2 regions of the Psychrobacillus sp. NPDC093200 genome follow, and region 2 is predicted to be linked to the other one. Evidence: a T-box and tRNA genes for the amino acid it is inferred to sense, from the RefSeq annotation. Region 2 holds a T-box; the other holds one or more tRNA genes.

Region 1 (15,081 bases), on a different contig from region 2:
AATCTGCCGTCCATCTGGTTTCGCAGCTCAAAAGCATCTAAATCAAAAGATGCTATTCATTAATAATGTTAAGTGTTTCTTATATATGAAGATGTTCTATTTATTGTTAATGGCTCTGATGAAGTATTAAAATTAATTTAATCAATACTGAATATTTTTGTTAAAATAGAAAAAATTATGAAGGTGTTCACGTTACACTAACGCGGCAGTTTCGTTACCGAAGGTATAAATTAGAGGATTCGGAGATGTTGGATGGCAAAGAAAAAAAGAAAAGCAGGATGGGTTTTTTAAAGAAATTTTAGGTGAGATTGGTGGTTCTATAATATTTGAAGTGGTCTGGAACATCATAATGTTTATACCAAGAGTAATAATTCACTTGATTTCAACCATTTGGTGAAGTCATTATTTCCTATTTTAACTTATAATCACTTTAGTAAAATGGACAGTAAATGCATGAGCTTGAAGATACACTTCCTCGCTCGCTTTTTGTGAATTTTAAATCAACCTTTCTCTTTAACATAAACTTGTTAATAAAAAGATAAAAAGTTCTCCATTAATAAAGAAATAGGATGGCTCCCGAAATTGTATATTCGGGAGCCGCTCTACTCGTAGGAAGGACAACAATTCCCTTATTATAAAAGCTGCATTAAAAACGTTTCGAGTGTTGTAGGTTGGCGCAGGACTGTCGATGCAATAGGATGACCGAAAAAGAGAGGGATTGTCGTGACGTAAGTCATGACAATCCCTCTCAAAAAAATCCTCGGTTATCTTATAGCAAAAGACCAGTCTGAAGCCATCAGGAAACACACTATCCATTTCAGAAGGATCAATTAAACTAACTTTCCATGTATAATTAAATATTTAAAGGCCAATATAACATGGTGAAGCAATTCCAATGAATAATTCCAAATATAGAAAAAGGACACATATTTAAACTAAATATTTTACTTTAACTCCTTAAATTCTATAATATTACATTTTAAATATTTCATTGGGAAAATATCTAAATTAAGCTTGAAATTTAAAGTATACTTGTTATAATTATATTTGTACTTTAAATGATAAGAACGTTCCGAAGTAGCTCAGTGGTAGAGCAATCGGCTGTTAACCGATCGGTCGTAGGTTCGAGTCCTACCTTCGGAGCCATTTTTATGCTTCCATAGCTCAGTAGGTAGAGTGCTTCCATGGTAAGGAAGAGGTCACCGGTTCAAATCCGGTTGGAAGCTTTTCTCATTACTAAAAGCAGGGAAAACATACATAAAAAAGTGCTTGTTTTGAAGAAAGTTTTATGCTAAAATATCTATTGTCCGGTTTTTAGTTAGGACACAGCAACGGAGGATTAGCTCAGCTGGGAGAGCATCTGCCTTACAAGCAGAGGGTCGGCGGTTCGAGCCCGTCATCCTCCACCATTTATGTTTTATGATTAGCCTGGAGGGGTAGCGAAGTGGCTAAACGCGGCGGACTGTAAATCCGCTCCTTAGGGTTCGGCGGTTCGAATCCGTCCCCCTCCACCAGTTATTGGGGTATAGCCAAGCGGTAAGGCAACGGATTTTGATTCCGTCATGCCCTGGTTCGAATCCAGGTACCCCAGCCATTACAACTCAGCATAAATTGTGGGGCCTTAGCTCAGCATAAATTGTGGGGCCTTAGCTCAGCTGGGAGAGCGCCTGCCTTGCACGCAGGAGGTCAGCGGTTCGATCCCGCTAGGCTCCATCTATAAAACTCTTTCCATTTAATATGGGAGGAGTTTTTTTGATTCAAAAAATATATTCATCATACTCTAAAAGCGTTATGATTAGAAAAAAGAACAAAGGGTGTGTAATCGGTGGAAAAATTAACTCATAAAGACGTTACGTTAAGGTTATTAACCGAATCGGATATATCTATGCTATGGGAGCTATACGAGCCTAGCGTATTTAAATATATGCTAAATAAGATAGAGGATGAGCAGCAGTTAAGGCAATGGCTACAAGCTGGTATTGAGCAGATGAATGACCAAAAAAATGCTATTGCTTATGTAGTAGAACACACTACTACCAAAAAAATAATGGGTACTACTCGCATTTATAACATAGATCGAGTTAATCATGCTTGTGAAATCGGTTCTACTTTCTATGGAAAACAATATCAACGTACACATGTGAACACGACATGTAAACTTTTGCTGCTCAATTATTGCTTTGAAGATCTTGGTATGATCCGCGTACAGTTTAAAACTGATGAGCTAAATTTGCCATCTCAACAAGCAATTGAAAGGATTGGGGGTATCAGAGAAGGTGTGTTAAGAAATGAACGCATCAGGTCTGATGGAACAGTTAGAAATGCAGTGGTATACTCCATAGTGGATTATGAGTGGGCAGAGGTTAAAAAACAACTAAAGTTTTTATTGAATAAATATACATAAAATTGCTCGGTTGAGCCAACTGACCCTTAGGATTTACAATGGATGTATGAACTGAAGGGGGTATAAAATAATGAATAAATTAAATGTATCAATTATCGGTGTTCCTATGGATCTTGGGCAAAATAGAAGAGGAGTCGACATGGGACCTAGTGCCATACGATATGCTGGTGTCGTTGAGCGTTTAAAAGCTCTTGGGCATACGGTGAAAGATGAAGGAGACATTTTAATCAGTCAAACTAGAGAAGAAAAGTCACCTAATACAACTCTTCGAAATTTAGAACAAGTGATAGAAGCAAATACAGCTTTAGCTAACAAAGTCCATTCCGTTGTGACAGAAGGAGAATTTCCACTTGTCCTTGGAGGAGATCATAGCATTGCAATTGGTACATTAGCAGGGCTCTCGGATCAATATGAAAATCTAGGTGTTATTTGGTATGATGCTCATGCTGACTTAAACACAGCTGAAACATCTCCATCAGGTAATATTCACGGAATGCCGCTAGCAGTAAGTATCGGCCTAGGTCATGATGATTTAGTGAATATCCGTGACTTTGCGCCAAAGATTAAACCGGAGAACATTGTAATCATCGGAGCACGTTCAGTTGACCCAGGGGAAAGAGAACTGATTAAAGAAAAAGGTATTAAAGTTTTCTCCATGCATGAAATAGATAAACTCGGGATGACAGAGGTTATGAATCAAACAATGGCTTATTTCCTAGAACGTAAAGTAGACGGAGTTCATTTATCATTAGATTTAGATGGACTAGATCCACTTTATACTCCTGGAGTTGGGACACCAGTACCAGGTGGAATAAGCTATCGTGAAAGTCATTTAGCTATGGAAATGCTGTATTCTTCCCATTTAATTACTTCAGCGGAGTTTGTGGAAGTAAACCCTATCCTGGATGAAAAAAATAGAACAGCTGATGCGGCAGTCGCACTTATGGGCTCATTATTTGGAGAAAGTTTAATATAATTGTTTTAAGTATTTTTTTGAAAAGCAGGCAAATGGTCTGCTTTTTCTTTTTTTAAAATCAACACAAAGCTGGAAATGTTTGATAAAATTAAAAATAACATAAAAAAATGAAACCTGTTGAATCCTTAAACGTATAGGTAGAGACAGCCGCATAGAGCGGAGGGGAAAATCACACGATGGATGCGTTAGTTAACAAGAGAATAAAACAAGTGTTAAAAGGAGATAAAGACGCATTCGCGGAGATTGTCGACCTTTACCAAAATAGGCTTTTCCAAGTTTGCTATCGAATGCTTGGCAATCGTCACGAGGCTGAGGACATTGCACAGGAAGCATTTGTGCGAGCCTATATTAATATTCACACGTTTGATCAAAAAAGAAAATTTTCAACATGGCTTTATCGTATAGCAACAAACTTATGTATCGACCGTATACGTAAAAAAAAGCCTGATTATTATTTAGATGCAGAAGTAAAGGGTACGGAAGGTCTAGATATGTATTCCCAAATTGCAGCGTCTGAGGAACTTCCTGAAGAAGAACTGATGAAGCTAGAGCTACAAGAAAGAATTCAATATGAGATTAGCAGGCTTCCTGATAAGTATCGATCCGCAATTGTACTTAAATATATGGAGGAATTATCTTTACAGGAAATTAGTGAAATTTTAGACCTCCCATTGGGTACAGTGAAAACAAGAATTCATAGAGGTCGGGAAGCACTTCGAAAACAATTAAGTAAACAACCTAATCTGTAATAGGAGGAATCATGATGAGTGCGTGTCCAGAACGAATTGTTCACTATATGCATGAATATCTAGATGGTGAAATTAGTCGTGAACACGAGCTGGAGCTCAAATCACACTTGCAATCATGCCCGGAATGTCGTAATCATATGCACGAGCTGAGCGATGTGGTGGCTTTTGTGAAGGGTGCTGCTCATGTAGAGGCACCAAATGATTTTACTCTTTCCGTTATGTCTAGACTTCCAAAAGAGAAATCACATACTGGAGTAAGCAGATGGTTCAGACAACATCCGGTTATGACTGCAGCTGCAATGTTTCTTTTGTTAATGAGTAGTGCACTTTTCTCAAATTATAATAACGATCAGCAATTTTCGTTTACTAAGCAAGAGCATGTAATCGTCGAGGGAGAAACGGTTATAATCCCTGAAGGACAAGTCGTTAAAGGCGACTTGGTAGTTAAAAATGGGGATGTTAGAGTAGATGGTGAACTGGATGGTAATCTAACAGTTATTAATGGTTCCATTATTGATGGCTCTAAATATATGGCTTCTACCGCAAATGTTACAGGTAAAACGGAGGAAATAAATCAAGTATTCGATTGGCTATGGTATACCATAAAAGATAGTGCTAAAGGTATAGCTTCATTCTTTAAAAATGAAAAGACAAACGAATAAAAAGTCTATCCAGGAAACTTTGGATAGACTTTTTTCGTTAGAGTTAGAAAGAGAAATCTATACTACATGTATGTTATACTTACTTTATATGGATTCGCGAGGAAAAGTGGGGGATGCCCAATGTCGTTTATGGAACAATTTACGGACTTGATGCCAGTGAATGTAATCGTCAATATTTTAGACGTTTTATTCGTATGGTTTGTTATATATAAATTAATAACTCTTATTAAAGGAACAAAAGCAGTTCAATTGTTAAAAGGTATTTTTGTAATAGTCATTGCAAAGGTAGTAACAGACTTTCTAGGCCTGGATACTCTAGGCTGGATGTTAAACCAAGTAATTGAATTTGGTTTCTTAGCTATCATTATAATATTCCAACCTGAAATTAGAAGAGCGTTAGAACAAATAGGTAGAGGTAAATTGTTCTCTAGAAGCTCACTGCATGAAGAAGAAGAGCAAACTCGTTTAATAGAAGCAATGACCAAGTCGGTTAGCTATATGGCGAAAAGACGTATAGGAGCCTTGATTTCTATAGAAAGAGAGACTGGATTAACGGAATATATAGAGACAGGAATAACTCTAAATTCCCACTTAACTTCTGAGTTGATGATTAACATCTTTATTCCAAATACACCACTACATGATGGCGCTGTTATTGTTCAAAAGAATAAGATAGCCTCTGCTGGTTGTTATTTGCCGCTTTCTGAAAGTCCTTTTATCTCTAAAGAACTTGGAACAAGGCACCGAGCTGCAATAGGACTCAGTGAAGTCACAGATGCGATAACAATTGTGGTATCGGAGGAAACAGGTGCAGTTAGTCTTACATCTAATGGAGACCTACATCGAAATCTTTCTATAGATGAATTTAAAAATCATTTAACAAGACTTTGGTTTGGTCCATCAGAGGAGCAAGCAACACCTTCTAAGTGGCTATGGAGGGGGAAACAAAATGGATAGAATGATGAATAATCCATGGCTTTTGCGAATTATCACACTTACCTTTGCCATACTGCTGTTTGTATCCGTGAAATCTGACATTGAATCTGACAATCAGAACTCAAGCAGCAAAACGATAGATATGATAAGAGAAGTACCGGTAGAGATTTATTATGATGATGAAAATTTAGTTGTGACTGGAGTACCTGATACGGTAGACGTCAATATAGAAGGCCCTACTCAGCTCGTAACATCAGCAAAAATCATGAAGGATTATAAACTATTTGTAGATTTAAGAGAACTTCCAATTGGAGAACATAGAGTTGCCATTTCGAATGAGAATTTCTCCGAAAAGTTAAAGGTTCGTACTGATCCTGTTTATGTAAATGTTGTAATAGAGGAGCGTATCACACAAGAGTTTAAAGTCGACCTAGATATGAACGAAAACTTATTAGCAGAGAACTATGTATTAAAATCTTCTAGTGTGGAACCAAAAACAGTTACGATTACAGGTGCAAAAAGTATCATTCAAAGCATAGGTTATGTAAAAGCAACTATCTCAAGTGAAAAAGGCATCAATAAGTCCTTTGAACAGCAAGCAAGTGTCAGAGTCCTGGACTTAGACCTGAACAAATTAGATGTATCTGTTGAACCAAGGACCGTGCAAGTTAAATTGACTGTGGAAGAATACAGTAAAGAAGTACCAATTTCGATTGTGAGAAAAGGAACGCCTAAGGCTGGGTTAACAATCAATAATATATCTAAAGACACAGAAACCGTTCGGATATATGGCCCACGAGCAACGGTGGATAAAATTGATAGGTTGAATGTCGATGTAGATGTGAGTAAAATTGAGAAAGCCGGTACATTTGATGTGAAGCTGACTCAACCTGAAGGAATCACAAGGATATCTCAAGAAAAAATTGAAGTAAAGGTTGATGTCACCGAAGCCCCTTCTACAACTGAGGCAGAAGAAACGGTGAAAGAAGAGGATACATCTGCATCCAGTGAAATAATAGAAAAATCCTTTCCAGGTATGAAAATCGCTATAAAGGGTTTACCTGAGGAATTAGAGAGTAAGTTTAATGTTCCTGCAGATGGGGTTGTCGTTTTAGTGGGAAAGGGAACAGCTGAAGCATTAGAGAAAGTGCAATCAGGGGATATATCCATATATGTTGATGCACAAAATTCAGAAGTTGGAGAAGCGATTCTCCCTATTCAAATTGATGGCCCTTCGAATATAGAATGGCAAACATCTGAATCCGAAGCAAAACTAACGATAATAGAAGCATAAAAGCAGGATAACAGGTAATTAAGGAGAGTAGATCAAAATGGGAAAATATTTTGGGACAGATGGCGTAAGAGGTGTAGCAAACTCTGAACTAACACCAGAACTTGCATTTAAATTAGGTCGTTTTGGCGGTTATATATTAACAAAAGAGTCAAAGGAACGAGCAAAGGTATTGATCGGAAGAGACACACGTATTTCTGGTCATATGCTAGAAGGCGCCCTTGTTGCAGGTCTTTTATCGGTTGGGGTAGAAGTAATGCGCTTAGGTGTAATTAGTACACCAGGTGTAGCTTATTTGACTAGAGTAATGAGTGCAGATGCAGGTGTCATGATTTCTGCTTCCCACAACCCTGTGGAAGATAACGGCATCAAATTCTTTGGTTCAGACGGCTTTAAACTTTCCGATGAACAAGAAGAAGAGATTGAGCAACTGCTTGATGCAGAGAAGGACGAACTTCCTAGACCTACTGGTGGGGGAGTTGGATCGGTTTCCGATTACTTCGAAGGCGGACAAAAATACATTCAATACTTGAAGCAAACGATCGATGAAGATTTCGTCGGTATCCATGTTGCTTTAGATTGTGCGAATGGGGCTACATCCTCTTTAGGGACTCATGTATTTGCTGATTTAGATGCTGACCTATCAACGATGGGCGTTTCTCCTAATGGCTTAAATATTAATGATGGAGTAGGCTCTACTCATCCAGACGGCCTAGCGAAATTTGTTTTGGAAAAGGGAGCAGCTGTTGGTTTAGCATTTGATGGTGATGGAGACAGACTTATTGCAGTGGACGAAAAAGGTAACATAGTTGATGGCGACCAAATTATGTACATCTGTGCCAAGTATTTAAATTCCCAAGGACGTTTAAATAACCAGACGGTAGTTTCTACTGTTATGAGTAATATGGGCTTCTACAAGGCGCTAGAGGCAAATGAAATGACTAGCGTTAAAACTGCTGTAGGAGATCGCTATGTTGTAGAAGAAATGAAGAAAAATGGATATAACTTGGGTGGAGAACAATCAGGACATATTATTTTCCTAGATTACAATACAACAGGCGATGGATTGCTGACTGGTTTGCAGTTAGTGAACATCATGAAGGTAACTGGTAAAAAACTTTCAGAGCTTGCAGCTGAGATGAAGATATACCCACAAAAACTAGTTAATGTTCGTGTAACAGATAAGCATGCTGTAACAGAAAATGAAAAAGTAGCAGCAATTATTAACGAAGTAGAGACTGAAATGGCTGGAAACGGCCGTGTATTAGTGCGTCCATCTGGAACAGAGCCATTAGTGCGTGTAATGGTAGAAGCTTCCTCCGAGGAAGACTGTGAAAACTATGTGAGCCGTATCGTAGAAGTTGTAAAAGCTGAAATGGGCCTAGTAGAATAAATAGAAATCATTCAATATAAATATTTTGCATCCTCGACTGTTAGTTCCTAATGGTCGAGGATTTTTTTGTATGTAAAGAGTCATAGTACATAGCAGTTGTTTTCTGATGTTCTCAATTCCTTTCAGATAGGTTACCCAACAAAGGTAGGGAGAATTCTAAAAGGAATTAGACGATTAGTCTATCCTCAACTATTATTTTTATCAAAAATGTTTAATGCACCTTAAAGTGTGGAATTATAAGAGAGAACAAACAATTGAGGAGTGAGGAAATGGCTAAAGTAGCAACATTAATCACAAATATGTTTGAGGACTCAGAATACGCCAAACCAGCACAAGCACTAAACGAAGCTGGGCACGAGGTGTTTGCAATTGAAGAAGAGGCTGGAAAACAAGTAACAGGTAAAAACGGAGAAGTAAATGTAACGATTGACTATGGGATTGATGATGTAAAACCAGAGGAATTCGATGCATTGTTCATTCCTGGCGGTTTTTCTCCAGATATTTTACGTGCGGATGATCGCTTCGTACAATTTGCAAAATACTTTATGGATGCTAAGAAACCAGTATTTGCAATCTGTCACGGACCACAACTTTTAATTACTGCGAAAACATTAAATGGTCGCGATGCAACTGGTTATAAATCCATTCAAGTGGATCTAGAGAATGCTGGCGTTAAGTTCCATGACGAAGAAGTATTCGTTTGTCAAAATCAGCTAGTAACAAGTCGTACGCCTGACGATATTCCGGCATTTAACCGTGAAATCGTGAAGCTGTTAGCTTAATGTAAATAGGAAGGCTCTTCAATTAGCCTTTCCAAAAACAAAACTATAGAACTTGAAAAGGCAAGAATGCTGTTAAATCAACGCATTCTTGCCTTTAATTATGTGTTCTAAAATTTTCTATTTGGTTCAACCACGCATTATGTATATGCAAAAGATATATAGATTTTTTCAATGTAAAGAGTAAACTGTATTTTTCTTTACATTATGTCGTTATAATGATATTTTTGCTTTCTAAAGTAAAGTTAATCATCTATTATATTAGATGGGAGGGAGATATACAATGGGAATTGATGCGGTAGACAAGCGAATTCTAGAACTGTTAACAGCTAATGGTCGATTATCATATGTAGACATTGGGAAGGAATTAAATCTTTCTAGAGTTGCTGTAAGGGAGAGGGTTCATCAACTACAGAAGGAAGGAATTATTGAAAGATTCACTGTAGTGATCAATTCTGAAAAAGTAGGTAAAGGGGTATCCGGCTTTTTTGAAGTGGATTGTGAGCCTTCATCATTAGTGGAAGTTGCAGAGAAACTAGCAAACAACCCAAGTGTAGCGAGTTGCTACCAAATGACAGGACCTTCCACCTTACATATGCATGTGTTAGTTGATGACTTCATTAGCCTAGAAAAATTTATCAATGAAGAGTTGTATGCATTAGAAGGTATTACGAGAGTTGAAAGCCATATTTTATTGAGAAGATTTAAAAGTCGTAGTGGCTTAAAATTATAAAAGGCATCCTTTAGAGGATGCCTTTTTGCATGGACAAAAAGAATGGAAGCGTTTACTTTTGTACAAAATAATAATAATACATAAAGTAATAAAATAGGAGATATTCTATTCGAAAAGTAATGGATAAATTATTTATTAAGTCTAAAAGTAAAGAATAAATGAAATAAATAAATTTATTTGAAAATTCATATAGATTTTTGTGAATTGTTGTATTATAATCAAAACTATTAAAATTCAGTCATTTGTTAACCAAAAACAAAGAAATGATTAACAAGTGTAGAAAAGGTTGGTGGGATTGTGATTTCTTTAATAGTAAGGCGTGGTATACAGCTTCTTTTCTTGCTTTTCGGTATATCATTTCTAGTATTTTCATCTATGTACATAGCGCCTGGGGATCCTGCCACTATGGTAGGTGGGCCGACAGCAACCGAATCGGATTTGGAGTCCATAAGAGAAAACTTGGGACTAAATGATCCTTTCCTAGTTCAGTACGGTCGATATGTAAAAAATGCGGTTCAAGGAGATTTTGGTTACTCCTATCAATCTAAACAATCAGTTTCTGAGGCAATAGCTATCCGGCTACCAAATACTTTTAAGTTAGCCATTGCGAGTATGATTGTCGCCATCATAATAGGGGTGGTTGCCGGATTGATATCAGCCTTAAAGCAAAACTCATGGCTCGATATGACATCTACTACTCTAGCACTTGCAGGAATATCCATACCGAACTTTTGGTTGGGAGCATTGTTGATATTAGTATTTGCTGTAAATTTACAATGGCTTCCAGTAGGTGGTTTATCAGCACCTTTTTACACGTTAGAAGGCTTTAAGCAGATGATCCTTCCTGCAATCACACTTGGCACTAGTGCAGCAGCAATGATTTCGAGGATGACAAGATCCTCCGTGCTAGAGGTAGCTAAAGCCGATTATGTAAGAACGGCCAGAGCAAAAGGTGTAAAAGAAAGGTCAGTCATTTGGGTACATACTCTAAAAAACGCAATGATTCCAGTAGTGACGGTCATTGGTGTTAACTTTGGTGGCTTACTCGGAGGAACAATTATTACGGAAAAAGTGTTTGCAATCAACGGAGTTGGAAGGTTGATGGTGGATGCTATTGCACAAAGGGATTTCCCAATGGTACAGGCTTCCGTTTTATTAGTTGCAACATTATTCGTGGTCGTGAATCTCCTTGTTGATATTGTCTACACATTCATAGACCCAAGGATAAGCTATGACTAAGAAGGAGGGATCATATGTCTAATACCATTTCAGTTAATAATAAACTTCCAACTGCAACAAGAAAGAAGGATAAGGTAATAGTTACGACGATGAAGCGCCTCTTTAAAAATAAATTGGCAGTCTTAGGTTTTGCTATTATCTTAGGGCTGATTATCATGTCTGTCTTTGCTCCATGGTTAGCAACATATGACCCATCAAAGCAAAACCTTGTAGCAAGTGAACTTCCAGTCTTTTCAGACGGACATTGGTTAGGGACAGATAATTATGGGCGAGATGTTTGGTCTCGTATTGTTTATGGATCAAGGATTTCTCTATTAGTGGGAATCGCAGCCGTTAGTCTTGGGTTGCTTGGAGGAATTACTCTTGGGTTGCTCGGTGGCTATTATAAAAAGCTAGATGGAATCATTATGAGAATAGTAGATTTGCTCTTCTCCTTCCCTGGAATTCTGCTTGCTATGTTAATCATAGCTATCTTAGGTACTAGCTTGGTCAATGTGGCGATAGCCATTAGTATTTGGTCAATACCAAGCTGCGCGCGCATAGTCAGAGGTTCGGTACTTTCTATTAAACAAAAAGAGTACATTATGGCTCTAAAATCATTAGGAGCGTCTGATTTAAGGATTATGATTCGTCATATTCTACCCAACGCCATGGCACCGATCATCGTGTTTGCCACAATGAGAATGGGAACAGCTATCCTCTCAACAGCTTCTCTCAGTTACTTAGGATTAGGGGCACAGCCTCCTACACCAGAATGGGGAGCAATGATTTCACAAGGGCAAAGTTATATGTGGACGTCACCTCATTTAACAATTATTCCTGGAATAGCAATTATGTTAACCGTGTTTGCCTTTAACGTACTAGGAGACGGATTAAGAGATGCATTAGATCCAAATATGGACATCCAATAAAAAGAAGTAGAGGAGAATATGAAAATGAAGAAAAAATGGTTATTTATTTTATTATTTGTTGTTTCAATCGTGCTAGCAGCTTGTTCTGGAGGAGAATCCTCATCAGCACCAAAAGAAAACGGTGGTTCCGGAAGCGATATTAGTGGTAAAACCTTTACTTATGCAACTACAACAGATGCTGTTGGCTTGTCACCAATCATGACCAACGATTCTCCTTCTGCAAATGTTATTGAACAGGTTTATGAAACACTTTTTCAACGTAACTCAGAAACATTGGAAATTGAACCAAAATTAGCAGAATCCTATGAAAATCCTGATGAAAATACATGGATCTTTAAACTAAAAGAAGGCGTACAATTCCATGATGGAACTCCATTTAACGCTGAAGCTGTTAAGTATACTTTTGATAAATTACGCGACCCAGCAACTGGTGCGCCACGTGCTTCTCTTTTAGAATCAGTGGAAGAAATCACAGTGGAAGATGAATACACAGTGAAAATTACAACGAAATATCCTTATGGAGCGTTCTTAGCAGCACTCTCTCATACAAACTCGGCAATCGTAAGCCCGAGCGCTGACCAAAAACAAGATTTGATGAAAGAGCCAGTAGGTACAGGACCATTTAAATTTGTTAGTTGGACACCTGGAGACCAGTTGGAGCTAGAAGCAAACGAAGAATATTGGAACGGAGCACCTGATTTAAAGAAAGTAGTGTTCAAGGTGGTTCCTGAGGTTTCTACAGCAATTTCTATGCTACAAACAGGTGAGGTTCAATTTATCGATAACCTTCCAACAGAACAAATCAATCGTTTAGAATCGATGGACAACATTGACATTCAAAAAATAGATGGCTCTCCAGTCTATTACTTTGCATTTAACCACTTAAAAGAAATGAATCAAGATCCGGAATTCCGAGAAGCAGTTGTTTCAGCAATAGATCGCGATGCGTTTGTCTCTAAATTGAATGGATTAGGTGTTAGAAGTGATAGCGTAGTTGGACCAAAGGTATTTGGCTATGATAAGTCAGCAGAGAATGCTGGAACTCCTTACGATTTGGATCATGCAAAGGAATTAGTGGAGAAAAATGGATACGGTGATCAACCACTAAAATTATTAACAGCTAACCGTGCTAATACAACATTAATGGCTGAAATAGTACAAGCTCAACTAGTAGAGGCAGGATTTAAAGTAGAAATCGAGTCTATGGAATGGGCAACATACTTAGACTCAGCTCGTGCAGGCGAATATGACTTAACATTCTTAAGCTGGTCAAATGTAACGGGAGATGGTTCTGAATTATTTTACCCGAACTTCCATAGTGACAATGTAGGCTCATCTAACAGAGCACAATATAGCAATGCAGCATTTGACGACTTAGTAATGCAATCACGCACAACAGTTGATCAAGAAGAGCGCGCAAAATTATTAGACCAAGCAAACAAATTAATGCTAGAAGAAAATGCTGTAGTAGTTATGTATCACGGAGTTGTTACATCGGCTTTGGATAACACCTACACAGGATTGAACCTAGATTCCACTGGTAAATGGACATTAAAAAATGTAACTGGAAAGTAGGTATATCTGATGAGGGAGACATTATTAGAAGTGAACAATTTAGTAACTGAATTTCGCACGGCAGACGGTAATGTTCAAGCCGTGCGAGATGTCTCCTTTTCTGTTTCAAAAGGAGAAACACTGTGCATCGTTGGTGAGTCTGGCTGTGGTAAGAGTATTACATCCTTGTCAGTCATTGGTCTTTTGCCAAGCAATGGTAAAATCGCTGCAGGTCAAGTCAAGTATGAGGGAAAAGAAATTCAAAGCCTTCCATACGAAGAATTGAGAAAGATGCGGGGCAATAAGATCTCGATGATTTTCCAAGAGCCGATGACAGCACTCAATCCAGTATTGACAGTGGGATACCAATTGAGAGAGCCTTTAATGCTTCATCATGGATTATCTAAATCGGAGGCACACAAACAAGGTATTGATCTGCTAAACCAAGTAGGAATCCCTTATCCTGAAAAACGGATGAGTCAGTATCCCCATGAGCTGAGCGGAGGAATGAGACAGCGGGTTATGATTGCAATTGCTCTCTCATGCCATCCTGGTTTACTTATTGCGGACGAACCTACAACAGCATTAGACGTGACAATACAAGCCCAAATATTAGACCTCATCAATGAGTTAAAGGAAAAGCTAAATATGGGCATCATGCTCATTACACATGACATGGGAGTAGTAGCTGAGGTAGCGGATAAGGTTATGGTGATGTATGCAGGCAAGAAGGTTGAGGAAGGCATGGTAGAAGATATCTTCAAAAATCCAAAACACCCGTATACTCAAGGACTTTTAAACTCTGTGCCAAATGTAGACGATCCTGATTTTGAATTAGAGCCTATTCCTGGCTCTCTTCCAAGTCTGCAGGAGAAAATTCAAGGTTGCAGATTTCACCCACGTTGTAAGTTTGCCACCGCAAAGTGTAAAGAGCTGGCACCACCAGAGATAAATGACGAGCAGGGCCACATGGTAAGTTGCTGGTTATACGAAGAGGAGGAAGTAAAAAATGGTCAACTTGTCACCCAAAACTGATCAGAAGGTCCTCCTTGAATTAAATGGAGTTAAAAAGTATTTCCCTATTAAAGGCGGGATATTAAAACGAGTTCAAGGTCATGTGCAGGCAGTTCAAGAGGTAAACCTTAAGTTATATGAAGGAGAAAGCCTTGGGGTAGTTGGAGAATCAGGTTGTGGCAAATCTACCTTAGGTAGAGCCATCTTAGGACTAGAGGAACTGACAGCTGGAAAAGTAATATTTAAGGAAAAAGAAATTCAAAACCTTAAGAGAAAAGAGAAGTTAAAGTTTGTTAAGGAAATGCAGATGATTTTTCAGGACCCTTTTGCATCCCTAAATCCTAGACAGAGAATTGGGCATGCATTAGAAGAGGTCTTTGTTATGCATACAAACTTAACAAAAATAGAAAGGCGTAATGCTGTAATAGACCTCCTAAATG
Region 2 (15,081 bases):
CACGAGAGCTTTCTGTGTCGAATAGTGAGGGGAGCTGCTCTGATGACCGAATCCTCATCCCTTCTTTTAGTAAAGTATGCCATCGAAAAGGTAATATAACTAATCCCTTTTCTAGTGCTTCTTTTTTTGAAATGATTTGTTGGAACTTTAGAGAATAAAGAATTCTACAAATAGTAGTTGTAACAAACTCCACCATATCATCAGGCACTGAATTAGGTATTTCTTTTGATTTCTTATACCAATATTCGTTGATGTTATATTTTAACGTTCCTAAGACATCCTCCCATTTAGTAGAAATGTTTAACTCATGAATTGGTCTTCCTTGTAATGCAATCCCATGTTTCTTTAAAATCCACCAAGTAATATGATTGATATCCCAATGACCAATTTTTACTTCACCATCTGAGCAATAAGGATACGGCAGGAGAATATCATTTGTTTTACCCAGGTCAGCTGTTTGAATATACATTCCATCCATCCGAGCCCCTAATTTCTCTTTAGATATTTGAAAATGGATCTCTTTTATAATTTCTACTTCTTGTTCATTTGCCGATCTTTTTAATAAAACGATAAAGTCTACATCACTCTTCTTTTCATCAAAAGCTCCTAACGCAATAGAACCATACATATAAACACCTTCAATAAAGGCACTTGGTAAGGAGGCATTTAATGCCTGTAAATATTTTCGCATTATGTCATGAACAGGATGCGGCAATACATATCCCACTGTTGTTTCCTCCTTCTAAATATGTTCAAAATATGTCCCAGGTTCCGAAATTTCGACAAAACATGACAAGTAACACTATTCCAATAAATAAGACTAGGTTACATTAGCGCTAACAAATTAATTTTTAGTGAGGAGATTATCAAACTGTGAATAAAAAAGTTGCTTGGATAACTGATACTGCTGCTTTATTGGAACAATCATTTATAGAAAAACATAATATACATGTCTTGCCATTAAATATTGTTTTTGAAGAGGGTGCATTCAAAGAAACAATTGATATGACACACGATGAATTCTACGACAAATTAAGAACCGCCAAAGTTCATCCTAAAACATCTCAGCCTCCGATTGGTGAGATGGTACAATTGTATAAAGACTTGAAAGCACAAGGATACGAATGTGCTATTGCTGTCCACACTTCCAGTGAGTTGTCAGGAACCTACAACAGTTCACAAACCGCCTCTAAAATGGCAAATTTTAAAGTGTATTCAATAGACTCTAAGATAGGCTCTTATCCGATGGTCAAAATGCTCGAAGTCGGAAAAAGCATGGTAGAGGCAGGCCATGACGTAGCGGAAGTCGTGAAGCATATTGAAAACATGACATTAAACTCCGAATTGTCCTTTATTCCATCTAGCTTAACTCAGCTCCATAAAAGTGGCCGTGTATCTGGCACTAAAGCCTTTCTGAGTAATCTATTAAATATAAAAGTGGTCATTTCCTTTGATAACGGAAAAGTTGTTATGAAAGCAAAAGTACGTGCTGATAAAAGAGCTAAGAATTATGTAATGGACTTACTTCGAAATGATATGAAAAAAGCTGAAATTCCAGAAGTCGCAGTGATTAATTGCAACAATATAAAAGATGCTAAAACCTGGAGAGAAGAAATTCTGCAGGAATTCCCTAAGCTAAAGGTAATTGTTATACCGTTGAGCGCCTGTGTAGGAGTTCACGCAGGGGAAGGTACAACTGGACTAAGCTGGGTAAAATATTAATATATAAAGTGGAGGGTTTGCTGCTATTTCGCAAACTCTTCTTTTAATAAGGAGCAAATAGCAGCATCACAAAACCGGCCTTTTTCAAATGCTGATTTTCTTAATGTCCCCTCGTATACAAATCCTGCCTTTTCTAAAGTTCTTCTCGAAGCAATATTCTCCGGGTCATATAGTGCTTCAATTCTATGCAAATCCATTTTTTCAAAACCATGTTTTAAAATTGGCTCTAAAACCTCTGTCATTACTCCAGTTCTCCAAAACTCTGGCGTAACCTCAAAACCGATTTCCGCCTTAAAATGTTCTTTTTCCCAATTATGATAGCCGCAGCTTCCTATAATCTTATTGTCTTTCTTAGTTGCTATTCCCCAACGTAACCCCTCATTTTTATGGTACCTTTTTTTCCAGTTATCAATTATTTTTCTTGCTTCGCTAATATCCTTTAAGACATCTAAATCATAATATTTCATGACCTCGTCCTGTGAAAAATAATGGAATACCTCTTGCGCATCGCTTGCTTCTATTTGGCGCAATAAAAATCGTTCTGTTTCCATCCTCGGAAACCTCTTCTTACGTAGATCATAGGCCAATAATACAAAGAATTGAGCAATCGCAAGGATTCCTACTAATGCGCTAACAAAGATGCTAATCCAAACATATGCAGAAACTTTCCCATCGCCAAGAGGCCCTACTTTTGGCTGATACATGTCGTATACACCATAAATATTACCTCCTAATAAGACAATTCCTGCAAACAATACAAGCCATTTCATCTTGCTATACCCCCTCTTTAGCATTTATTCGAGATAGAAGCTTTAAAATCCTTTTCTCTGCGAAACTTGGGAGCTTAACTGCTCTAGGTGACCACGTTTTTACGACAATCCAGGCATTATTCACTCATTTTGACCAGATTTACGACAATCCCCACGGTTTTTACGACAATCCGCCCATGCTTTACGACAATGGCGCGGTAGTTTACTACAATCCACGCATTATTCACTCGTTTTGACCAGATTTACGACAATCCCCACGGTTTTTACGACAATCCGCCCATGCTTTACGACAATGGCGCGGTAGTTTACTACAATCCACTCATTACTTACTCGTTTTGACCAGATTTACGACAATCCTCACTATTATTACTACAATCTAGACATATTTTACTACAATCCAGGCATAGCTTACTCGCTTTGCCCAGCTTCGCGATTTATTGTCCTAGCTGCTGTTCAATAAAAGCTTCAACTTTCATTTCACCAAGACTTCCAGCTTTATGCTTCCTAACGGAGACAATATGCTTCTCCATTTCTTGGTCTCCGATAATTAGCATGTAAGGATGCTTTTGCATTGCCGCCTCTCTTATTTTTAGTCCTATTTTCTCTACACGGTCATCTATCTCCACTCGATATCTCTTCTGCTCTAGCTGTTGCTTTACATCTTCTGCATAAGCGACATGTGCATCTGCTATGGGTAAAACCTTTACTTGTACTGGTGCTAGCCAGAGCGGGAAACTGCCTTGAAAGTGTTCTAATAAAATAGCCATAAAACGTTCTATAGAGCCATAGATGGCACGATGTATCATGATAGGCTGACGCAATTGGTTATTCTCATCGACATACTGACAATTGAATTTTTCAGGCATTTGAAAATCAAGCTGTACTGTTCCACACTGCCAACTTCGTCCAAGCGAATCAAGTATATGAAAGTCGATCTTAGGACCATAAAAGGCTCCATCTCCTTCGTTTACTTGATAATCGACTTGTTTCCTTTTTATTACAGATTCTAGTGCTTCTTCTGCCTGATCCCATGCCTCTACGGAGCCCATAAAATCTTCCGGACGAGTCGATAGCTCTACCTTATAGCTAAAGCCAAACTCCTTATAGAATTCATCTACTAGATCTAACACCTTAGCAAGCTCACTCTCAATCTGATCCTCCAGAACAAATAAATGTGCATCATCCTGAGTAAATGCTCTAACACGTAATAGTCCATTCAGTGACCCCGAAAGCTCATGGCGATGTACTAATCCTAGCTCAGCATATCGTATAGGCAGCTCTCGATACCCTCTTCTTTTACTATTAAAAATTAATACTGCTCCAGGACAATTCATTGGCTTTATAGCATACTTTTGTTCATCTACATCTGCAAAATACATATTTTCATGGTAATGGTCCCAGTGACCTGATTTTTCCCAGAGTTCCTGCTTCATCATAATAGGAGTTTTTATCTCCTGGTAGCCTGCTCGCTGATGCTTCTCTCTCCAAATTTTTTCAAGCTCATTTCGTAAAATCATTCCTTTCGGCAAATAAAATGGCATACCCGGCGCTTCCTCCATGGACATAAATAATTCTAATTGCTGACCCAATTTTTGGTGATTTAATCTTTCCTCTGCTTTTACTGACATAATAAATTCCTCCTATTTTTTAAATAAAATCAAAAAGACCACACCCGTCCCGGTCAAGGGACGAGTGTGGTCGTGGTTCCACCCTATTTTGTCGTACTTAATAAAAATACGACTCTCATAAAAGATAACGGTTTCCCGATTACGGATACTAGCAGTAATAGCGTTCCCCCTAATAGCTCTAAGGTGGTAAACCATTCTACTTTCTCGCAGGGCTTTCAGCCGGTGACCCTGCTCTCTAAACAGAAAACATTGAATGATTCGTGTCCTTTTCACAGCTCAAATATAAAATTACTCATGCAAAAAACCACACCCGTCCTGGTAAAGGGACGAGTGTGGTCGTGGTTCCACCCTAATTTTGCAATTCTTAAAGTGAATTGCCTCAAAATGAAGATAACGGTTCCCCGATTATGGATACTTACTGTTCACCATAATAGCTCCAAGGTGGTAAATCATTCGTTTTTCCTACAGGGATTTCAGCCGACGACCCTGCTCTCTAATAAGAAATTATCTAAATGACTCATGTCCTTTTCTTTGCCTAAAAAAGTTAAATTGATTTTTAATAGTATATTCAACAAGTTTTGAATAGTCAACTATTTTTTTAAACCATACTTCTACCCATTACAATGGTATGATAATATTCCCCTTTAGCTAGCATTTTATCGTTTTTTAAAATTCCTTCTACTTCGAAACCATATTTTTGATATAGGGCAATTGCCTTCTCGTTCGTATGTAATACGCTTAACGCAATCTTTTTAATATCATTGGCATCTGCCCAAGCAATAGATTCCTTTAAAAAATTTGTTCCAATTCTTAATCCCCAGTATTCTTTCAAGACGCAGACCCCAAACTCTACTTTATGGGCAAATCGTTTTAAATCGCTTCCCTCACACCTTGAGAATCCAACAATCTGATGATTCACTTCAGCTACTAAAAAAAGATTTTTATCAGATTGGGAATCATTTTCTATTAATTCTTTAAATCCTTCTTTATCTATAAACGCTTCCCCTTGTTCTCTATCTAGGTTTTGTGTTTCTCCATCTATTTGCAGCCTTACCTTAGACAGTTGGTCGGCATCTAATTGATTGGCAGATCTGACTGTATAGGAGATACCCCTAATATTAAATCCCTTTGACTCTATTAGCATTTCCTGTTTCCCACTTTTCTTTATTTATTCTTATCAAAATTCCTTTTAGCCAGTTGCTGTATAGGATCCCAAACCCCGTTAAACGGAGGGGCATACGCTAAGTCCAAATCTAATAAGTCAGGAAGCTTCATGCTATGGTATAGCGCAGTAGCTAAAACATCGGTACGCTTATCTACCCCATGTCCACCCACGATCTGTCCACCTAGAAGCAACTGATCTTCTTTACGATAAAGCAATTTAATCGTCATTAACTCTTTACCAGGATAATACCCTGCAATATCTGTTGCCTCCAGCGTACTTGTTTCAAAGGGAATGTCTAATTCCTTTACTTCTTTTTCTGATAGTCCTGTTCTACCAATTGACAATTCGAAGAACTTCATAATAGAGGTGCCGACAATACCTTTAAAAGGTATTTTATTACCAACCATATTGAACCCAGCTAGTCTGCCTTGTTTATTGGCAGTAGTACCCAAAGGGATATAATCGTTTTTTTGTTTGATACGATTATAATGTGTAGCACAATCACCTGCAGCGTATATATATGGGATGCTTGTTTCCATATATTCGTTTACGATAATAGCTCCATTTGAAAGAGTTTCTATTCCCGTATTCTTTAGGAAAAAGGTTGAAGGTTTTATTCCAATTGCTATCAACACTAAATCTGTCGAATAAGTCCCTTTGTCAGTCACTACAGATTGTACTCGTCCCTTCCCAGTAAATGATCGAACTTCCTCATTTAGTTTAAGCTCCACTTGTTTTTCCTTTGCTTTTTGATGTAGCATATCTGCCATCTCAGGATCAAGGATTGGCATTAACTGTTCTCCTCGTTGGATAATTCGAACCTCTTTACCAATTTCCTTTATATTTTCTGCCATTTCTAAGCCGATATATCCCCCACCTATGATGGTTACATGTTCTACTTCTTTTAAATCGGCTATTAACGCCTCCGTTTGAGGAATTGTTTTAAACGTATGTATCCCATCTAATTGTGTACCCTCCCAGTCAGGTACAACTGAACTAGCCCCTGTAGCTACTAATAGACGATCATATTTAATCTCAAAGCTTTCTCCGCTTCCTAAGACATTACCAGTAACTGTTTGGTTTACAGGGTTTACTTTGGTCACTTCATGTCCAATTTTTGCATCTATCTTGTATTTGGTCCGGAACATCTCCACACTGCGTGCTATAACATCTGTTGTTGAAAACACCTTTTTACCAACAACGTAAGGTAACCCACATTGACCGTACGAATAAATATTTCCTTTTTCAAGTGTGGTAATTTGAGCGTCTGGATCATTACGGACAATCTCCATAGCAGCACTCATCCCCGCTGCATCCCCACCAATGATTACATAATGCATACACTTTTCCTCCTTTTAGTACCTCTAGTACTTCTCTTTTCAATAATGGTATTCCTTCTTATGTAAGCAATGCCCTTATATACGCCATTTAAATACAAAATTTTATGTATTTCTCTTTTTTTTAGTAAAGTGAAATGTAATTTATTTTAAAAAGGTATGCCCTTTATCATCGGACATACCTTTTCATTAATTACTATTGTTACTATAACTTTATTAAACAGCTCGATCCCAGAAGCGGTGTTTCGCCACTGCATCAATGAAAGTGTCAACAAAATGTGTTTTGTCATTTGCAAATACACCAATTTGACCTACAAGTCCCATCTCTTCTAAAATTTCGTCTCCACTAAAAGTAGATCCAATAGGTTTATAGTGTGTAAATGCCTCTTGTACAAACAACATAGCATTCTTCTTAAACGTTGGAGTTTTTCCATCTCCACTAGCCACATAAATTGCGTCAAATAAAACAGAATCCTCGGTTAAGAATGTATGATCGACAGGTAAGCTTGTACCATTTGCTCCCGTCACACTGCCATGATGATCACTAACAATTAGCGGGAGAGCTCCTTTTGCTTTTAAGCCATCTATAATGCTCAATAGCTCCTCATCGAAGCCATCGCCTACTAGTATAGCTATTTTTCTAGTATCTGGCTTCATCACTGTATTTAGCTGGCTTAACGCTGGCGAGGATTTAGTTACTGTATTGGCAGCTGTCCCTTGAACAACCATACCAAGATTTTCTGCTACCTTGCTCGCCATTTCTAAATCTACATGAGCAAACATTTCTAATACTTGCGCACGTACAGACTTCTCTACACATTTACCAAGTTCAAAGCTAAATGCATCAATGATGTGTTCCTTTTCAGGTTGACTCATACTATTCCAGAACATCGTTGCCTGAGAGAAATGATCCTTAAAGCTTTCACTACGAGCTCTTACTTTGTGTGCATCTATTTTTTCTTGATAGTGTGTATATCCACCTTCGGCCTCACTAACTGGTGTTGGAGTATTGTTAGCTAATGAGTTTTTATGATAGCTAACTTGTCCTACGTTTATCGTTTGTCGACCATATCCATCTCGCTGATTATTATGGAACGGACAAACTGGACGGTTAATAGGTAGCTCGTGGAAATTAGGTCCCCCTAGTCTGATAAGCTGTGTATCTGTGTAAGAGAACAATCTTCCTTGTAAAAGAGGGTCATTTGTAAAATCAATTCCTGGCACAACATTACCAGGGTGGAATGCAACCTGTTCCGTTTCTGCAAATACATTATCTACATTACGATTTAATGTCATTTTCCCAATTCTCTTAACCGGCACATCCTCCTCCGGCCAAATTTTAGTAGGGTCTAATATATCAAAATCAAAGGCAAACTCGTCCTCTTCTGCAATAATTTGTACACCGAACTCGTATTCTGGATAGTCACCCATTTCTATAGATTGATATAGGTCACGGCGGTGGAAATCCGGATCCTTACCATTAATTTTTTGGGCTTCATCCCATACTACTGAGTGAGTTCCTAGCAATGGCTTCCAATGGAATTTTACAAAATGAGCTTTTCCTTCTTCATTTACGAATCGGAAAGTATGTACGCCAAAACCTTCCATCATACGATAACTACGTGGAATTGCTCGGTCCGACATTGCCCACATAATCATATGTGCAGATTCCTGATTGTTCGCTATAAAATCCCAAAATGTATCATGTGCTGTAGCCGCTTGAGGCATCTCGTTATGAGGCTCTGGCTTCATGGCATGAACTAGATCCGGGAACTTAATAGCGTCTTGGATGAAGAAGACAGGAATATTATTGGCTACTAAATCGTAGTTTCCTTCTTCAGTATAGAACTTGGTTGAGAACCCTCGAGCATCACGTGCTAGCTCACCAGAGCCACGGGATCCTGCTACTGTCGAAAACCTTACAAATACAGGGGTCTTAGAGCCAGGTGTTTGTAAGAACTTCGCTTTTGTATAAGGCTTCATAGATTCATATAGTTCAAATTCTCCATGAGCACCGTACCCTCTTGCATGCACAATTCGCTCTGGGATTCGTTCATGATCAAAGTGTGTCATTTTTTCTCTAAAATGAAAGTCCTCCATAAGAGTAGGACCACGCTCACCAGCTTTTAAAGAAAATTCGTCCTCTGAAACTTTTAAACCATGATTAGTTGTCATAGCTTTGTCTTTATCTACAACACGAAATTGTTCTAATTGTTCATTCTTACTATTTTCATTTATCTTTTTGTCCAAGTTTACTCCTCCTCTTATCTAATTCGACTCTATTAGTATAAATACCCGAAATTGTATGTTAGAAAACTTCTTTTTTATAATCTTTATTAATAAGTAATAACTTTATAAGTTTTAAATTTTTATGAAATTTCGCTAGCCATCGACTTTTAAGCTATTCTCTCTCCCCGATTTCTAGCAATGATGGCGGCTTATGGCTCACCCGCTAAAAAGCGTTCGTCTAAAGCGGAAATCAGCTATTATGAGTTTACTTTTTTTATCGAGGGCAATGTGAGAGAATCTGGACAAATAAAAAAACTGTAGTTGAATAATACCAACTACAGTTCAATAAATTATTTATCCCATAATATTATATCCAGAATCTACGTACACAATTTCCCCTGTGACACCTCTAGATAGGTTGCTAAGAAGAGCCACTGTCATATCGCCAACTTCTTCTTGTGTTACATTTCTTTGTAAAGGAGCAGTTTCTTCTATTTTGTGTAAAATTGTGTTGAAGGAAGATATACCTTTTGCTGCTAAAGTTCGAATTGCCCCTGCCGAAATCGCATTGACTCGAACATTTTGCTTACCTAAATCTAGTGCAAGATATTTTACCGAAGCCTCTAATGATGCTTTAGCTATCCCCATAACGTTGTATCCTTCTAAAACACGTTCTGCTCCTAAGTATGTCATCGTTACAATTGATCCACCCTCTGTCATAAAAGGCGCTGCTTCTCTTGCTGCAGCTATTAAGGAATACGCACTAGTGTCTTGCGCAAAAGCATAACCCTCTCTAGACGTTTTAATGAAATCATCCTTTAAATCTTCCGCATGGGCGAATGCAACAGAGTGTACAACCCCATGAATGACTCCTACTTCCTTGCCTATCATTTCGAATGCTGACTTAACACTTTCATCACTATTAACATCGCATTCTACTACTAGCTTAGCTTCCAAGTCGTTAGCACTTAATAATTTTTGAATTTTACCTAACGATCTCTCTTTACGATAAGTAAAAATAACATTAGCCCCTACTTCATATAAGGATTTTGCAACTCCCCAAGCGAGACTTCGCTCATTTGCCACACCCATTACGACAATGTTTTTATTTTTTAATTGTATTAAGTCCTTCATAAGAACCTCCCGTTTTCACCTGTTATTAGTACCTGTTACTAACTTTAATCATACCATACGCAGCTAATTTTGTACTATGGATTTTGTTTTTTTGTCGGAGTGGTTTATTATTATTTTCATAAAGATATCGGACGTAGGAGGATATAACTTGAAGTTATTAATAATTGAGGACGATATTCGTTTGGCCGAAAGTATTCGAGACTTAGTGAGTGACACCTTTGAAGTCCGTATGGCTCACAACGGTGAAGATGGTTTGTTCATGGCTGAGCAAGGAATCGAAGATGTTCTTATTTTGGATATCATGATGCCCGATATGAACGGCTATGAAGTATTAGCAGCTCTGAGAGAAAAAAACATTCTGACTCCCGTTCTTATGCTTACTGCGAAGGATGGAATCTCCGATAAGGTCAAGGGCTTTCATCTTGGTGCAGATGATTATTTGGTTAAACCCTTTCATAGGGATGAACTACTGGTCAGACTGAATGCTCTTGTTAGAAGATCTAATAAACAAGTCAGAGACCACACCCTTTCTTTTCAGGATTTACAATTAAATTTAATAAATAAGATGACCTCCATTAATGGAGAGTCTGTGCAACTAAACGGTCGTCAATTTGATGTACTGGAGTTTTTAGTAAAGAACCAGGGAACCATTGTGACAAAGGAACAATTATTCGACCGAGTGTGGGGCTTCGATTCAGAGACATCTCAAACGGTAGTAGAGGTTTATGTTAGCCACATTAGAAAAAAACTTAAGCCTTTTGGTTATGATCAATACTTTAAAACCTTTCGGGGCCTTGGATATATGTTAAGTATTGGTGAAAAAAATGTATAGAAAAAACATACTGAAGAAACAACAAAATAAATTAGTGTTACTTAATTTTATTGCATTCAGTCTAATCTTCTCCATTTTTTCTTTCATCATTTATCAGCTAGTCGAAGAGACATTGTATTCCTCCGTAGACAATGAATTATTACGAGCCAAAGAGATGAGTGAACGTCCAAACAACAGAATGCCAGTTCCATTCAACCCACGAATGATTGTGCTGCTTCGAGATGCAGAAGGCGCAATATTAAATGAGGAACAAATTGGGACAAGGTTTATCAATGAATTTTCTGAGGACCTCCCTTTCTCTCTTGAGACTATAGAGACGATACAGACAACAAAATTAGCAAATGACTATGTGTTTCGTTCCTTAATGTATCCAAATAGTAATGGAAGCTATACTGAATTATTAATAAGTGTGGAAGCTGAACAAAGTATAGTTAATAACTTTATAAAGATTCTATTTATCTGTACAATCATTTTTGTTTTACTTTCGATAACAGCAAGTTATTTTTTAGCCAAAAGATCGATGAACCCCATTATTAATTCTTGGGGCAAGCAATCTGAGTTTGTAGAGAATGCCTCCCATGAGCTTCGTACACCTTTAACTATTGTACAAAGCAAGTTGGAGCACCTGCTAACTAAGCCTGAAGATACAATTATGAATCAATTTGAAAGTATTGGCCTAAGCTTATCGGAGATTCGCAGGATGAATATAATGACCACCCATCTCCTCACTTTAGCTAGAGCAGATTCGTTGGAGCAGCAACTACAAAAAGAGACAGTAAACTTAGGTAATTTAGTTAATGAAGTTATTCATCCCTTCTACGAATTAGCAGAGCTAGAACAAAAAGAAATTATTACCCAAATACACAGCAAACGAACAATTTCTATTGATAAAAACCGAATTCATCAACTTCTTGTCATTCTTTTAGACAATGCCCTTAAGTACACAAGACCGCAAGACAAGATTCACGTGGTATTAAGAGAAGATCCAGAGTACCTAACCATAGATGTGAGTGATACGGGTATTGGTATAAGGGAAGAAAATATAAAGCGAGTGTTTGATCGGTTTTACAGAGAGGATAAAGCTAGAATTAAGGAAACAGGTGGCACCGGACTAGGATTATCTATCGCACAATGGATAGTAGAAAGTCATAACGGTACAATTAGAGTTTCTTCCAAACCATCTAGCGGAACTACCTTTCAAGTAAAGCTTCCATATAAATAATTTTTACGCCTCAAATTCAAAATAAGAATTTGAGGCTTTTTTTTATATGAAATTATTTAGATTTTAAAACTAGTTTAAGGTTTCTTTAAGGTTTGCTTTTTATACTTTGTACAGATAGGAAAGGAGGATGACATATGAACGGTAGACATGAATTGAAGCATGAAATGACAAAGGCAGATTGCTATCTCCTTAAACATAAACTCCAGCATGTCATGTCTAAGGATTCACATGCGGGACCAGATGGAAAGTACTTCATTCGAAGCATCTATTTTGATAATTTTTCAAATAAGATTCTTACAGAGAAGAAGGAGGGCTTTTACCGAAGACAGAAATTCAGAGTAAGGTTGTACAACCATAAATTCGATTACTTAAATTTAGAAAAAAAATCGAAGATCAATAACATGACATATAAAGAAAAATGCCAAATCACCCCTGAAGAGTATGAAAGAATCCGTCTTGGTGACATCGATTGGTTGCAAGCAGATGAACGAAAATTATTGAACGAGCTTCATCTACATATGACGCTTTATCAAATAAGACCAGTCAGTATCATTGATTACACGAGGGAAGTCTTCATTAAAGAAGAAGGCAACGTCCGTATTACATTTGACAGTGATGTAAAAACAAGTTTTCATAACACGGACCTATTAAATCCCCATACACCAATGATAGACGTGTTAGATTATGGAACAGTCATAGTCGAGGTTAAATATGATGGATTCTTGCCGGATGTTATAAAAAAATTACTACAGGTTAGTGATAGACAGGCTAGTGCTTTTTCTAAATACCAATTAGGCCGAATGTTTGGCTAATTTATTATTTAATAATGGAGGAAATTGAAATGAATAATAATACAACTACATTTTCAGATATTTTCAAGTCTAGCTTTTTAGACCAAACTGCTAGTTTTTCACTTGTCGATTCCTTGATAGGATTGCTCGTTTCGTTTGTCATTGGATTGTTTATATATGTTATCTACAAAAAAACATTTTCAGGCGTCATTTACTCTCACTCTTTTAATATTGCATTGATTGCCATCACAATGATTACTTCTCTTATCATTATGGGTATTTCCACAAATGTCCTATTGTCTCTTGGTATGGTTGGGGCTTTATCAATTGTTCGTTTTCGTACGCCAATTAAGGACCCAATGGATTTAATATATCTTTTCTGGGCAATTGTTGTAGGAATTTTATGTGGTGCAGGCTTTATCCCACTTGTTATTTTAGGCTCTGTCTTGATTGGAGTCGTGTTAGTATTGTTTGTCAATAAGATATCTATTGAAGACCCATACTTATTAGTAGTAAAGTACGACAATATTCATACAGAAAAGACATTAGAAAAATTAGTTGGCAATTTATCGAAAAAGCATTCTGTAAAATCTAAGTCAGCTGTTGGAAAGCAATACTTTGAAATAACATATGAGGTTCAGTTGAAAAAAGAAGAACAAAATATCGTTAATATCATTGCAGATGTAGAAGGAGTTTCTTCGGCTGTAATGCTTAGCTATGATGGCAATTTCACAGCATAAAAAGGAGGATACAACATGAAGAAATCACATGTATTCTTAGTGTTTATCATCCTAATATGCCTCTTTCTAAGCTTTCTATATTTATATCCGAAATTAGGATTGGAGTCTGCTGATAGAGGTTATCAATACATGAATACAGTTTTCAATCAGGAACAAGTCACTAACGTTGACATAGAAATGGCTGACAGTGATTTTGATTCAATGATTAAAAATGCATCGGATGAAGAAATATTCGAGGCAAACGTCACTGTTAATGGGACTACTGTAAATAACGTAGGGATTCGTACGAAAGGAAATCTATCACTTCGTTCCGTCGTACAAATGGATGATTCCGAAAGATATAGCTTTAAGATTGATTTCGATTACTATGACAGCACGAAAAGCTTAGACGGATTAAAAAAATTAAATTTAAATAATAATTACAGTGACGCATCGCAAATGCGTGAATACATGTCCTATAAATTAATGGAGCAATTTGGAATCGCCACTCCAGGCTACTCCTACATGTACGTCTCCATCAATGGTGAAGAGCGAGGGTTATACCTCGGAGTTGAAGCAATAGAAGAAACATTCCTAGCACGTAATTTCGATAAAGGCTCAGACTCCTTATATAAACCTGATGGTGCAGGAAGCGACCTTCAGTATATTTCGGAGAACTATGAGGATTATTCTGGCATCGGGGCAAAGACATCTATTAGCGATCAGGATGAGAAAGAGTTTCTGAAATTTATCAGTGCTATTAATGAGGAAGGTTCCAACTTAGGATCCGTATTAGATATCGATGAGATGCTTCGATACTTTGCTGCCAATACAGCCCTTGTTAATATGGATAGCTACCAAGGAAATATGAAGCACAACTACTATCTATACGAAGAGGAAGGGATTTTCTCTATATTGCCTTGGGATTATAATATGTCCTTTGGAGGCTTTGGTGCTGGAGGAGCCCCTGGTGGTGGCGGAAAAACTGGATTCCTGGGTCAAGGAAATGAACGAGCGGAAGCTGACGAAAACCACTCCTCTCCTGCTGTCGCCCCCGAAACAAATGAAGCTACTCTGCCACAAGGTGCAGAAGACACAAACTCAAACCTGGAGAATAGACCACAAAATCGTGGACAAATGGGCATGGGAATGATGGGTGGTAATGCTGTTTCAGAAGAAAACATTAACTTAAGCATTTATGAGCCCGTTAGCGGAGTTACAATGGAGGATCGTCCTCTTGTTAATGCGCTTCTAACTGATGAAGAGAACATTACTATATATGAAGATTATTTAAATGAGATAGCAACTACCTTTTTAGACAAGGATTCATTTACTTCTATGGTAGATGAAATTCATACAATGATTAAACCATACGTAGAGAAAGATCCTACAGCTTTTTTCAGCGTGGATGAATTCGAGGAAGACGTATATGGTGAAACAGGAATTATAGAATTTGCAAGCCAAAGAAGTGATTCTATATTAGCTCAGCTATCAGGTGAATTAGTCGTTCAAAATAACACCACCTCCCTTGA

The links. A T-box is a leader RNA that pairs with one kind of tRNA and senses whether it is charged. The one in region 2 lies ahead of thrS (threonine--tRNA ligase), so its partner is inferred to be a tRNA-Thr.
Region 1: it has a tRNA-Thr gene. The T-box ahead of thrS (threonine--tRNA ligase) is inferred to sense a tRNA for this amino acid. The anticodon was not compared.

The regions. Positions count from the first base shown of each region.
Region 1 is NZ_JBNNVC010000011.1:116-15,196, forward strand. Features, by position in the region: partial or broken gene ACQKNZ_RS19985 (hypothetical protein) at 1-130, shown strand, start outside; tRNA gene ACQKNZ_RS19990 (tRNA-Asn) at 1,072-1,146, shown strand; tRNA gene ACQKNZ_RS19995 (tRNA-Thr) at 1,154-1,226, shown strand; tRNA gene ACQKNZ_RS20000 (tRNA-Val) at 1,334-1,409, shown strand; tRNA gene ACQKNZ_RS20005 (tRNA-Tyr) at 1,431-1,514, shown strand; tRNA gene ACQKNZ_RS20010 (tRNA-Gln) at 1,520-1,594, shown strand; tRNA gene ACQKNZ_RS20015 (tRNA-Ala) at 1,641-1,713, shown strand; gene ACQKNZ_RS20020 (GNAT family N-acetyltransferase) at 1,826-2,404, shown strand; gene rocF (arginase) at 2,475-3,380, shown strand; gene sigW (RNA polymerase sigma factor SigW) at 3,557-4,129, shown strand; gene ACQKNZ_RS20035 (anti-sigma factor family protein) at 4,144-4,791, shown strand; gene cdaA (diadenylate cyclase CdaA) at 4,912-5,748, shown strand; gene ACQKNZ_RS20045 (CdaR family protein) at 5,741-7,021, shown strand; gene glmM (phosphoglucosamine mutase) at 7,059-8,411, shown strand; gene ACQKNZ_RS20055 (type 1 glutamine amidotransferase domain-containing protein) at 8,681-9,193, shown strand; gene ACQKNZ_RS20060 (Lrp/AsnC family transcriptional regulator) at 9,474-9,923, shown strand; gene nikB (nickel ABC transporter permease) at 10,221-11,162, shown strand; gene ACQKNZ_RS20070 (ABC transporter permease) at 11,177-12,073, shown strand; gene ACQKNZ_RS20075 (ABC transporter substrate-binding protein) at 12,098-13,648, shown strand; gene ACQKNZ_RS20080 (ABC transporter ATP-binding protein) at 13,658-14,662, shown strand; gene ACQKNZ_RS20085 (ABC transporter ATP-binding protein) at 14,637-15,081, shown strand, end outside.
Region 2 is NZ_JBNNVC010000004.1:81,590-96,670, reverse strand. Features, by position in the region: gene ACQKNZ_RS15790 (nucleotidyltransferase domain-containing protein) at 1-727, opposite strand, end outside; gene ACQKNZ_RS15785 (DegV family protein) at 874-1,722, shown strand; gene ACQKNZ_RS15780 (GNAT family N-acetyltransferase) at 1,746-2,492, opposite strand; gene thrS (threonine--tRNA ligase) at 2,927-4,120, opposite strand; T-box leader at 4,174-4,402, opposite strand; T-box leader at 4,440-4,661, opposite strand; gene ACQKNZ_RS15770 (N-acetyltransferase family protein) at 4,719-5,264, opposite strand; gene ACQKNZ_RS15765 (CoA-disulfide reductase) at 5,285-6,625, opposite strand; gene ACQKNZ_RS15760 (catalase) at 6,839-8,872, opposite strand; gene fabI (enoyl-ACP reductase FabI) at 9,206-9,985, opposite strand; gene ACQKNZ_RS15750 (response regulator transcription factor) at 10,134-10,817, shown strand; gene ACQKNZ_RS15745 (sensor histidine kinase) at 10,852-12,039, shown strand; gene ACQKNZ_RS15740 (polyphosphate polymerase domain-containing protein) at 12,174-12,851, shown strand; gene ACQKNZ_RS15735 (DUF4956 domain-containing protein) at 12,881-13,570, shown strand; gene ACQKNZ_RS15730 (CotH kinase family protein) at 13,586-15,081, shown strand, end outside.